Regions from separate parts of the Xanthobacter aminoxidans genome, predicted to be linked through region 3. Evidence: predicted binding sites of a transcription regulator. Region 3 holds the regulator's gene; each other region holds the start of a gene.
What was found. Region 3 encodes HrcA, which represses chaperone genes, less so after heat shock. Its sites were predicted from a motif close to GTTAGCACTCNCNNNNNGNGAGTGCTAAC; they were not measured.
Positions count from the first base shown of each region.

Region 1: groES (co-chaperone GroES) is a predicted target of HrcA. The motif match lies at 1,427-1,455, and genes of this name have one in related genera.
Region 2: groES (co-chaperone GroES) is a predicted target of HrcA. The motif match lies at 1,944-1,972, and genes of this name have one in related genera.

Region 1 is NZ_JBAFUS010000004.1:248,655-251,928, reverse strand. It holds gene groL (chaperonin GroEL) at 1-1,038, opposite strand, end outside; gene groES (co-chaperone GroES) at 1,092-1,382, opposite strand; gene V5F74_RS19870 (hypothetical protein) at 1,686-2,240, shown strand; gene glsA (glutaminase A) at 2,296-3,274, opposite strand, start outside.
Region 2 is NZ_JBAFUS010000001.1:207,840-211,113, forward strand. It holds gene groL (chaperonin GroEL) at 1-1,394, opposite strand, end outside; gene groES (co-chaperone GroES) at 1,502-1,816, opposite strand; gene V5F74_RS00985 (usg protein) at 2,213-2,491, shown strand; gene V5F74_RS00990 (exopolysaccharide biosynthesis protein) at 2,729-3,274, shown strand, end outside.
Region 3 is NZ_JBAFUS010000003.1:703,664-706,937, forward strand. It holds gene rph (ribonuclease PH) at 1-674, opposite strand, end outside; gene hrcA (heat-inducible transcriptional repressor HrcA) at 832-1,932, shown strand; gene grpE (nucleotide exchange factor GrpE) at 2,054-2,701, shown strand; gene V5F74_RS18460 (response regulator) at 2,720-3,121, opposite strand.

The sequences.
Region 1 (3,274 bases), on a different contig from region 3:
CACGCGGGCCTCGATGTCGGCCTTCTCGCCGACGCCGTCCACGATGGTGGTCTTTTCCTTCTCGAGGATGACCTTCTTCGCGCGGCCGAGCTGGGCGATGGTGACGTTCTCGAGCTTGATGCCGAGATCCTCGGAGATCACGGTGCCGCCGGTGAGGATGGCGATATCCTCGAGCATCGCCTTGCGGCGATCACCGAAGCCGGGAGCCTTCACGGCCGCGACCTTCAGGCCGCCGCGCAGCTTGTTGACCACGAGGGTGGCGAGCGCCTCGCCTTCCACGTCCTCAGCGATGATGACGAGGGGACGACCGGTCTGCACCACGGCCTCAAGGACCGGCAGGATCGGCTGGAGGCCGGAGAGCTTCTTGTCGAAGATGAGCAGGAAGGGCTCTTCCAGGTCGGCGATCATCTTCTCCGCATTCGTGATGAAATAGGGAGAGAGATAGCCGCGGTCGAACTGCATGCCTTCGACCACTTCGAGCTCGGTCTCGGCGGTCTTGGCTTCCTCGACGGTGATGACGCCTTCGTTGCCCACGCGCTGCATGGCGCCGGCGATCATCTCGCCGATGGAGGCATCGCCGTTGGCGGAGATGGTGCCAACCTGCGCGACTTCGGCGGAGGAGGAGACCTTCTTGGCGCGGGCGCGGATGTCGGCGATGGCCGCGGCGACGGCGAGGTCGATGCCGCGCTTCAGGTCCATCGGGTTCATGCCGGCGGCGACCGACTTGGCGCCTTCCTTCACGATGGCCTGGGCCAGAACGGTGGCGGTGGTGGTGCCGTCGCCGGCGAGATCGTTGGTCTTGGAGGCGACCTCACGCACGAGCTGGGCGCCGAGGTTCTCGAACTTGTCCTCGAGCTCGATCTCCTTGGCCACCGACACACCGTCCTTGGTGATGCGGGGGGCGCCGAAGCTCTTCTCGATGACCACGTTGCGGCCCTTGGGGCCGAGGGTCACCTTCACCGCATTGGCGAGGATGTCGACGCCGCGCAGCAGCTTCTCGCGCGCGTCCGAGGAGAACTTTACTTCTTTGGCAGCCATAACGGCCTCCTTGTGATTCTGTTTCGGTGGACCGGCTCAGAAGCGCGGACGCATCACTTGGCGATGACGCCGAGGATGTCGCTTTCCTTCATGATGAGCAGGTCCTGGCCGTCGATCTTGACCTCGGTGCCGGACCACTTGCCGAACAGCACGCGGTCGCCGGCCTTCACGTCGAGCGGGACGAGCTTGCCGCTCTCGTCACGGGCACCGGCGCCCACCGCGATCACCTCGCCCTCCTGGGGCTTTTCCTTGGCGGTGTCGGGGATGATGATGCCGCCGGCGGTCTTCTGCTCGGCTTCGATGCGCTTGACGACCACGCGGTCGTGCAGAGGACGGAAGGACATGGGTCGTTACCTCTTCGGGGGGAGCGCGAGCCTTGGCCCGCCGTTCTGGCACTCCCGAATGAAGAGTGCCAAGCTCGTCGCGGAGATAAGGGCGCGCCCGGCGAACGTCAAGGCGCGCTGCAGCAATCGGTGGGCTAGCAAAGCGGTAACGAGCCGTGGGATAAGCTGTTCAGGAGCTGAGGCTTGACGGCGGGCGGGGGCGATGCGGACGGCATCGACGTCGACGGCGCAAGCCTTTATGGTCAGGCGACTGCCTGGGTGGTCGCATTCTTGTTCCAGGCGGCGGGAGGCCTCGGAAAGCACATGACGAAGATGGTTGCGGGATCCAAGTCTGCTTTCGAGCGATCTGCGTTCGGGCGGTCCGCGTTCGGATGGACGGCCTTCGGGCGGCCGCGCGCCGCGCTGGCCGGCGCTGCCCTTGCCGTGCTGGCCCTCGGCCTCGCCGGCTGCGAGACCACCCCTTCCGCGCCCCCGCCGGCCGCGCGCCCGGTCTTTACCAGCCCGATCCCGCCCGACCGCCTCGTCGGCCGCTGGGGCCTCGCCGCCTATCACCGGCCGGACGACGCCACCCGCACCGAGGCCCAGGCCAAGGCCTCCTGCGGCAACCAGCCCTATGTTATTACCGCCGGCACCAATGGCGGCGTGATGATGTACCTCGCCGACGACAACAAGCTCACCGAGCTGGTGTCGAAGCAGGTGGGCAACGGCCCGGTCTACATCGGCCCGCCGGATGACCCGGCCGGCGGCGAGCGCGACCGTCAGGTGGTGCGCTTCGACGGCAACATCCTGGTGCTGAAGTTCGTCGATCCGGAAGTGGCCAAGCGCTACGGCACCATGGTCTACGTGCGCTGCTCGTGACCTGAGGGGCCGCGCGCCCCTCACCGCCGAAGGCGGCAAAAAACCCAAGCATGGCTCAGCGTCCGAGGGCGCTGAGCATGGCGGACCCCCGGTTGGTGGGGTCGAACACGTGCAGGCCCAGTTCCTCGGCCAGTTCCCGGAAGGCGGCGATGCCGCGCACGGAATTGCCCCGCCCGTCGAGCCGCGGTGAATAGGTGGCGATGCCGAGCTGGCGGTTGACCACCCCGAGGATGCCGCCGCCCACCCCGCTCTTGGCCGGCACGCCCACGTCGAACGCCCAGTTCCCGGCGAAATTGTACATCCCGCAGGTGAACATCACGGCCAGCGTGGCGCGCACCGCGTCCACCGCGAAGGCCGTCGTGCCGGTGAGCGGGTTCTCGCCGATATTGGCCAAAGTCGCCCCCATGCGGGCGAGGTCGCTGGCCGTCACCAATATGGAGCACTGGCGGAAATAGAGGTCCAGCGTCGCGTCCACCCCGGCGGTGAGCGCGCCGGTGCTGGTGAGGAGGTGCGCGATGCCGCGGTTGCGGTGGGCCGTCTCCGCCTCCGAGCGGAACACCGCCTCGTCCACCGCGAGCCGCCGCCCCGCCGCCGCTGAAAAGCGGTCCAGCACGAACTCCAGCGCCTCGGCGCCGAGATGCTCCACCAGCATGCCGGACACGGTGATGGCCCCGGCATTCACCATGGGGTTGAAGGGCCGGTTGGTCTTGGCATCGAAGACGATGGCGTTGAAGGCGTCACCCGAGGGTTCTACCCCGACGCGGGAAAGCACCTTGTCGCGGCCCGCCACCTCGAGGGCGAGACAGAAGGCAAATGCCTTCGAAATCGACTGGATGGTGAACGCCACGTCGGCATCCCCCACCGCGACCACCTCCCCCTCCACCGACACGGCGGCGATGCCGAAGCGGTCCGGGTCCACCCGCGCCAGTTCGGGAATGTAGTCGGCGAGCGCGCCGGAGGTGTCGGCGCGGGTGCGCTCATAGGTGTGGCGCACCACCGTCTGAAGCCCGTGGCCGACCGGCGCGGCGGGAGCC
Region 2 (3,274 bases), on a different contig from region 3:
ACGACGGAGCCGTCGTCGCCGGCGTTCTGGACGATCTGGCGCGCCGGAGCCTGGATGGCGCGGCGGACGATCTCGATGCCGGTCTTCTGGTCGGCATTGTCGACCTTGAGGCCGTCGAGCACCTTGATGGAGCGCAGCAGGGCGACTCCGCCGCCGGGGACGATGCCTTCTTCCACCGCAGCGCGGGTGGCGTGCAGGGCGTCGTCAACGCGATCCTTCTTCTCCTTGACCTCGACCTCGGTCGAGCCGCCCACGCGCACCACGGCGACGCCGCCGGCGAGCTTGGCGAGGCGCTCCTGGGCCTTCTCGCGGTCATAGTCGGAGGTGGTGGTCTCGATCTGCGCGCGGATCTGGGCGATGCGCGCCTCGATGTCGGCCTTCTCGCCGGCGCCGTCGACGATCGTGGTGTTCTCCTTCTCGATCACCACCTTCTTGGCGCGGCCGAGCATGGAGAGATTCACGCTGTCGAGCTTGATGCCGACTTCCTCGGAGATCACGGTGCCGCCGGTCAGGATCGCGATGTCCTGCAGCATGGCCTTGCGGCGATCGCCGAAGCCCGGAGCCTTGACCGCAGCCACCTTCAGGCCGCCGCGCAGCTTGTTCACCACGAGGGTGGCGAGGGCCTCGCCTTCCACGTCCTCGGCGATGATCAGCAGCGGACGGGCCGACTGCACCACCGCCTCGAGCACGGGCAGCAGCTCCTGCAGGCCGGCGAGCTTCTTCTCGTTGATGAGGATGTAGGGCTCCTCGAACTCGACGCGCATCTTCTCTGCATTGGTGATGAAGTACGGAGAGAGATAGCCGCGGTCGAACTGCATGCCTTCCACGACATCCAGCTCGGTCTCGGCGGTCTTGGCTTCCTCGACGGTGATGACACCCTCGTTGCCGACCTTCTTCATCGCCTCGGCGAGGAACTTGCCGACCTCGGCGTCGCCGTTGGCGGAGATGGTGCCGACCTGGGCGATCTCGTCGTTGGAGGTCACCTTGCGGGAGTTGGCGGCGAGGTCCTTCACGATGGCGTCCACCGCGACGTCGATGCCGCGCTTCAGATCCATCGGGTTCATGCCGGCGGCAACCGCCTTGGCGCCTTCCTTCACGATGGCCTGGGCCAGCACGGTGGCGGTGGTGGTGCCGTCGCCGGCGAGGTCGTTGGTCTTGGAGGCGACCTCACGCACGAGCTGGGCGCCGAGGTTCTCGAACTTGTCCTCGAGCTCGATCTCCTTGGCCACCGACACACCGTCCTTGGTGATGCGGGGGGCGCCGAAGCTCTTCTCGATGACCACGTTGCGGCCCTTGGGGCCGAGGGTCACCTTCACGGCGTTGGCGAGGATGTCGACGCCGCGCAGAACCTTGTCGCGCGCGTCTACGGAGAATTTCACGTCCTTGGCAGCCATGTGGCGTGCTCCTTCAGATTGGGACGATTAAACGGAATGGCGAATGCCGCGGGACCGGGCGCCTGGGGCTGCCTCGGCCCTGCGACTGAAAATCAGGCCGCCTGAGTTCAGGCCGCTTTCTTGGCGCCGGCCGCGTTCTCGATGACGCCGAGGATGTCGCTCTCCTTCATGATGAGGAGATCCTGGCCGTCGATCTTCACTTCGGTGCCGGACCACTTGCCGAACAGCACGATGTCGCCAGCCTTGACGTCGAGCGCCACCAGTTCGCCCTTCTCGTTACGGGCGCCGGGACCGACCGCGACGACTTCGCCCTGCTGCGGCTTCTCCTTGGCGGTGTCGGGGATGATGATGCCGCCGGCCGACTTCTGCTCGGCCTCGATGCGCTTGACGACCACGCGGTCGTGCAGGGGACGGAAACCCATAGGGAAACCTCCGGTTCGATGTTGTCCATCGGGGTTGCCTGTTTTGAAGGCGCCGGGAACCCCTCTACCCGGCCCGACCGCGATCTAAGGGCGGCAAATTGGAGCCGCAAGGGGTCGGCTCAAAAAATTTAGCACTCAAGGGAACTGAGTGCCAGCAGCCCGTCTCCCTTCAGTTTGAGCGGAAGCCGGGCGGCTCGCCGGCTACGCACAGCGCGAGCCCGGGCGCGGCCCGGTGCTGTCAGCAATCCGGATCGAAGGCTGCTAGAGCATTGTTTTTGCAGACGGAAACCAATCTTTAGCCTTGGCCCCGGCAAAGTGTGTAGCCGACAATGAAGTGTCCGGTCCCGTCTTCCCCAGCCCTGCTGGCGGCGGGGCCGCGGATTGGAGGTGTGACCCATGGCTGCCAAGGTGTCGCGTGACTTCGTCCTGCAGATGGAAGGCTACGGCCTGGCCACGGCCGAGATCCTCTATCGCATGCCCGACCACCCCGGCCTGCTCCAGACCTTCCTCTGGCAGGACTACGACCTGTGCCCGCGCTTTCCGGAGCTGAACAAGTTCCTGGAATTCTGGCGACGCGAGATCGAGGGGCCGCTCCATTCCGTGCGCGTCGCCCATTCCGGCCTCATCAAGCCCGCCGAGCTGCGGTCCGTGGACGGAATGTTCCTTTTGAACTGATGTGGAGCAATCTCCCTGCGTCAGGGACTTTCCGTATCAGTCAACGGTCTTTATGGTTTCGATCGGGCGGTGAGGACATGCACGTCCCCGCGGGGGTGGGGCGTGCATGTCCGCTCAATTCCATGTGCGGCGTGATGGGAACAGCGCAGGGCCTGACCCAGCGGAATTTTTGCGCCCCAGTGCCCTCCCGCTGCCGTTTTCCGGTTGTAGCTGAAGCGTCCATTCCATGAGGGCGCCTTGGATCACCGCACGCCACGAACCTCCGAACTCCTGGCCGCCGTGCTCGCCGCGCAGGAGGGGGATCAGGTCGCCATCGGCGATCTGGTGAACGCGCTGCGCAATCGCGCCTTCGGCATTCTCTTCCTCATCTTCGGCATACCCAACTGCATCCCCATGCCGCCGGGCATCCCGGTGGTGTGCGGCATCATCCTGGGCCTCATCGGCCTGCAGATGATGCTGGGCCGGCAGGAATTGTGGCTGCCGGCGTGGATTGCCCGCCGCACCTTCTCCCGTGCCATGCTGGAATCGATCGTCACCCGCTCCCGGCCGTGGATCGAGCGGTTCGAGCGCGTCTCCCGTCCCCGCTTCGAAGAGTTCGCCGGCCCCACGGCCCGGCGGATCGTGGGCGCGACGGTGGTGGTGCTGGGCTTCATCCTGCTGCTGCCCATCCCCTTCCTCGGCAATCTGCCGCCGGGATTTGCCGTGTGCATCTTCGGCCTCGGCCTCGTGGAGCGGGACGGCCTCGTCATCCTCGCTGGCTTCGGCGCGACGATCCTCGGACTG
Region 3 (3,274 bases):
ACACCCGAGCGGGCCAGCGACAGCAGCGAGAGCAGTTCGTCCTGGGTGAAGGGCGTCTTTTCCGCCGTACCCTGGATTTCCACGATGCCGCCAGTTCCGGTCATGACGAAATTGGCATCGGTCTCGGCCACCGAATCCTCGGCATAATCGAGGTCGAGCACCGGCGTCCCCTCGTAGATGCCGCAGGAGACCGCCGCCACGTGCTGCTTGAGCGGCATCTCCTTGATCATGGAGCGGGACTTCATCCAGCTCAGGCAATCATGAAGCGCGATCCAGGCGCCAGTGATGGAGGCGGTGCGGGTGCCGCCGTCGGCCTGGAGCACGTCGCAGTCGATGGTGATCTGCTTCTCGCCCATCGCCACGAGATCCGTGACCGAGCGGAGCGAACGCCCGATCAGGCGCTGGATCTCCTGGGTGCGGCCGGACTGCTTGCCGGTGGTGGATTCGCGTCGGGTGCGGTCGTGGGTGGCGCGGGGCAGCATGGAATATTCCGCCGTCACCCAGCCGCGTCCCTGGCCCTTCAGCCACGGCGGCAGGCGCTCCTCCAGCGTCGCGGAGACGAGAACGTGGGTGTCGCCGAACTTCACGAGGCAGGAGCCTTCCGCGTGGCGCATCACGCCCCGTTCAAAGGACACCGCGCGCATCTCGTCGGGGGCGCGCTTGCTGGGCCGCATAATGGATACCTCTTTGTGCGTCATGGACGCTCCTTTTAGAGCGCCGCGCGCCGGGAGGAAAGCAAGGGTGGTAGGAGCCCCCGCGTGGCGCTTGAACCCGGCCCCGGCGAGGGACACATTAGAGCCAGCGAAATCCTTTGCTCCGAAGGCTGAACCCGTGGCGCTCGATCCGTTCCTGCCCCTCTCGACCGGCGGCCTCGCGCAGATCGATCAGCGTTCGCGCGAGATTTTCCGCCAGATCGTGGAGAGTTACCTCGCCACCGGTGAGCCGGTCGGCTCGCGCAACATCGCTCGCCTTATCCCCATGACCCTCTCCCCCGCCTCGGTCCGCAACGTGATGGCGGACCTGGAGGCGGCCGGGCTGATCTATGCCCCCCATACCAGCGCCGGGCGCCTGCCCACTGAGCGCGGCCTGCGCTTCTTCGTCGATGCACTCATGGAGGTGGGCGACGTCAACGAGCGTGACCGGGCCAATATCGAGACGCAGGTGCTCGCCGCCGCGCGCACCACCACGGTGGAGGGCGTTCTGCAGGAAGCCTCCGCTTTGCTCTCGGGCCTCGCCCGCGGCGCCGGGGTCGTCACCGCCACCAAGACCGACCCCCGCCTGAAGCATGTGGAATTCGTGCCGCTGGAGCCGGGCCGCGCCCTCGTCATCCTCGTATCGGAGGATGGGCAGGTGGAAAACCGCGCGCTCGCCCTTCCGCCCGGCTTGCCGACCTCCGCCCTCACCGAGGCCACCAATTTCCTCAATGCCCACATCCGCGGCCGCACCCTCTCCGACGCCCGGCAGGAGATGGAGAGCCTGCTCGCCGAGATCAACCGCGACCTCGACACCCTGACCGCCCGCGTGGTGGAGGCGGGGCTCGCCTCCTGGTCCGGCGACGGGCCGGGCGAGCGTACCCTCATTGTGCGCGGTCAGGCGAAGCTGCTGGAGGATCTCAGGGCGCTGGAGGATCTGGAGCGCATCCGCCTGCTGTTCGACGATCTCGAGACCAAGCGCGAGGTCTCCGAACTGCTCGGCCGGGCGGAGGAGGCACAGGCGCTGCGCATCTTCATCGGCTCGGAGAACCGGTTGTTCTCCCTTTCCGGCTCCTCCACCATCGTCGCGCCCTACCGCGATGGGCAGGGACGCGTCTTGGGCGTGCTCGGTGTCATCGGCCCGACGCGGCTCAATTACGGCCGCATCGTTCCCATGGTGGACTTCACTGCCCGCCTCGTGAGCCGGGTACTGGGCGCACCGGGTGCGGACGCTGCGTGAGGGATAAGGATCACCACGACTTGATTTTTCCCCCCATCGCCCCGATATGCGCCGGGACGATTGGCCTTTGCCCGGCGGCGTTGTGACCTCGGGCGAATCTCAAGGCAGGGGAAGTAACCGGATGAGCGAGCAGAAGCGCGCGCCCGAGACCGGCGGCGACGCAAGCGAAAACGGTGCCGCGCAGGGCAATGCGCAGGTGAACGAGGCGACCGCCGAGGCGGAAGCCACCGCTATGGCGGACGCCGCCATCGGCGACCCGGCGGGCGACAAGGCGCGCCTGGAAGCCGAGATCGCGAGCCTCAAGGACAAGTTCCTGCGCGCCTTCGCGGAGGCGGAGAATGTGCGCCGCCGCGCCGAGAAGGAGATCCAGGACGCCAAGACCTACGGCATCGCCTCCTTCGCCCGCGACGTGCTGAACGTGGCGGACGATCTCGCCCGGGCCCTCGGCTCGGTGGAGGCGGACGCAAAGGCGACCGCAGAAGGCAGCTTCAAGGCGCTGCTGGACGGGCTGGAGCTGACCGAGCGCGGCCTCGTGAAGGCGCTGGAGAAGCACGGCATCCGCAAGATCGAGCCGAAGGGGGAGAAGTTCGATCCCAACCTTCATCAGGCCATGTTCGAGGTGCCGGACCCGAGCGTGCCGACCGGTACCGTGGTGCAGGTGGTACAGGCCGGCTACGTCATCGGCGAGCGCGTTCTGCGGCCCGCCATGGTCGGTGTCGCCCGCGGTGGCCCGAAGGCTGAGGCGAACAAGGCCGCCGGCGCGGCCTGAATCAGGCTATCTGGAAGATCACATATCGTTGGAGGCGGCGACATCCCGCCTCCCGCGGTCGCTGCCGCCTGGGCCGCGACCCGATCCGATGAGGTCGGCAAGCGCATCGGCGATGACACGGCTGGTGTAAGGCTTGGCCACCCGCGGCGCGTCGACGAATTCCGCCGGCATGCGCACGCTGCCAGTATAGCCCGAGCAGAAAATGAAGGGGATGCCGCGCTCGGCCAGGATCGCCGCGGCCGGATAGACCGGCTCGCCCGCTAGGTTCACGTCGAGGATCGCGGCGTCGATGCGTTCGGACGACGCGGCCGAGACCGCGGCGGCGAGGCTCGCGATCGGCCCGACCACGGTGTAGCCCAGCGACCTCAGATTGTCTTCGAGCCCCAGTGCCACGAGAAACTCGTCCTCAACGACGAGCACCCGCCTTCCCGACAAGATCATTCTTCAACGCCTTGGCTGACTGCATGTCCCCTCAGGGCCATGTCGGGGGTCAACCAGCGGCCGGGGGAAAAGTTCCACGCGCCGCAGCAAGGTATTGAAAGAAAACCGGAAGGGCCGGAAACGGCCCTTCCG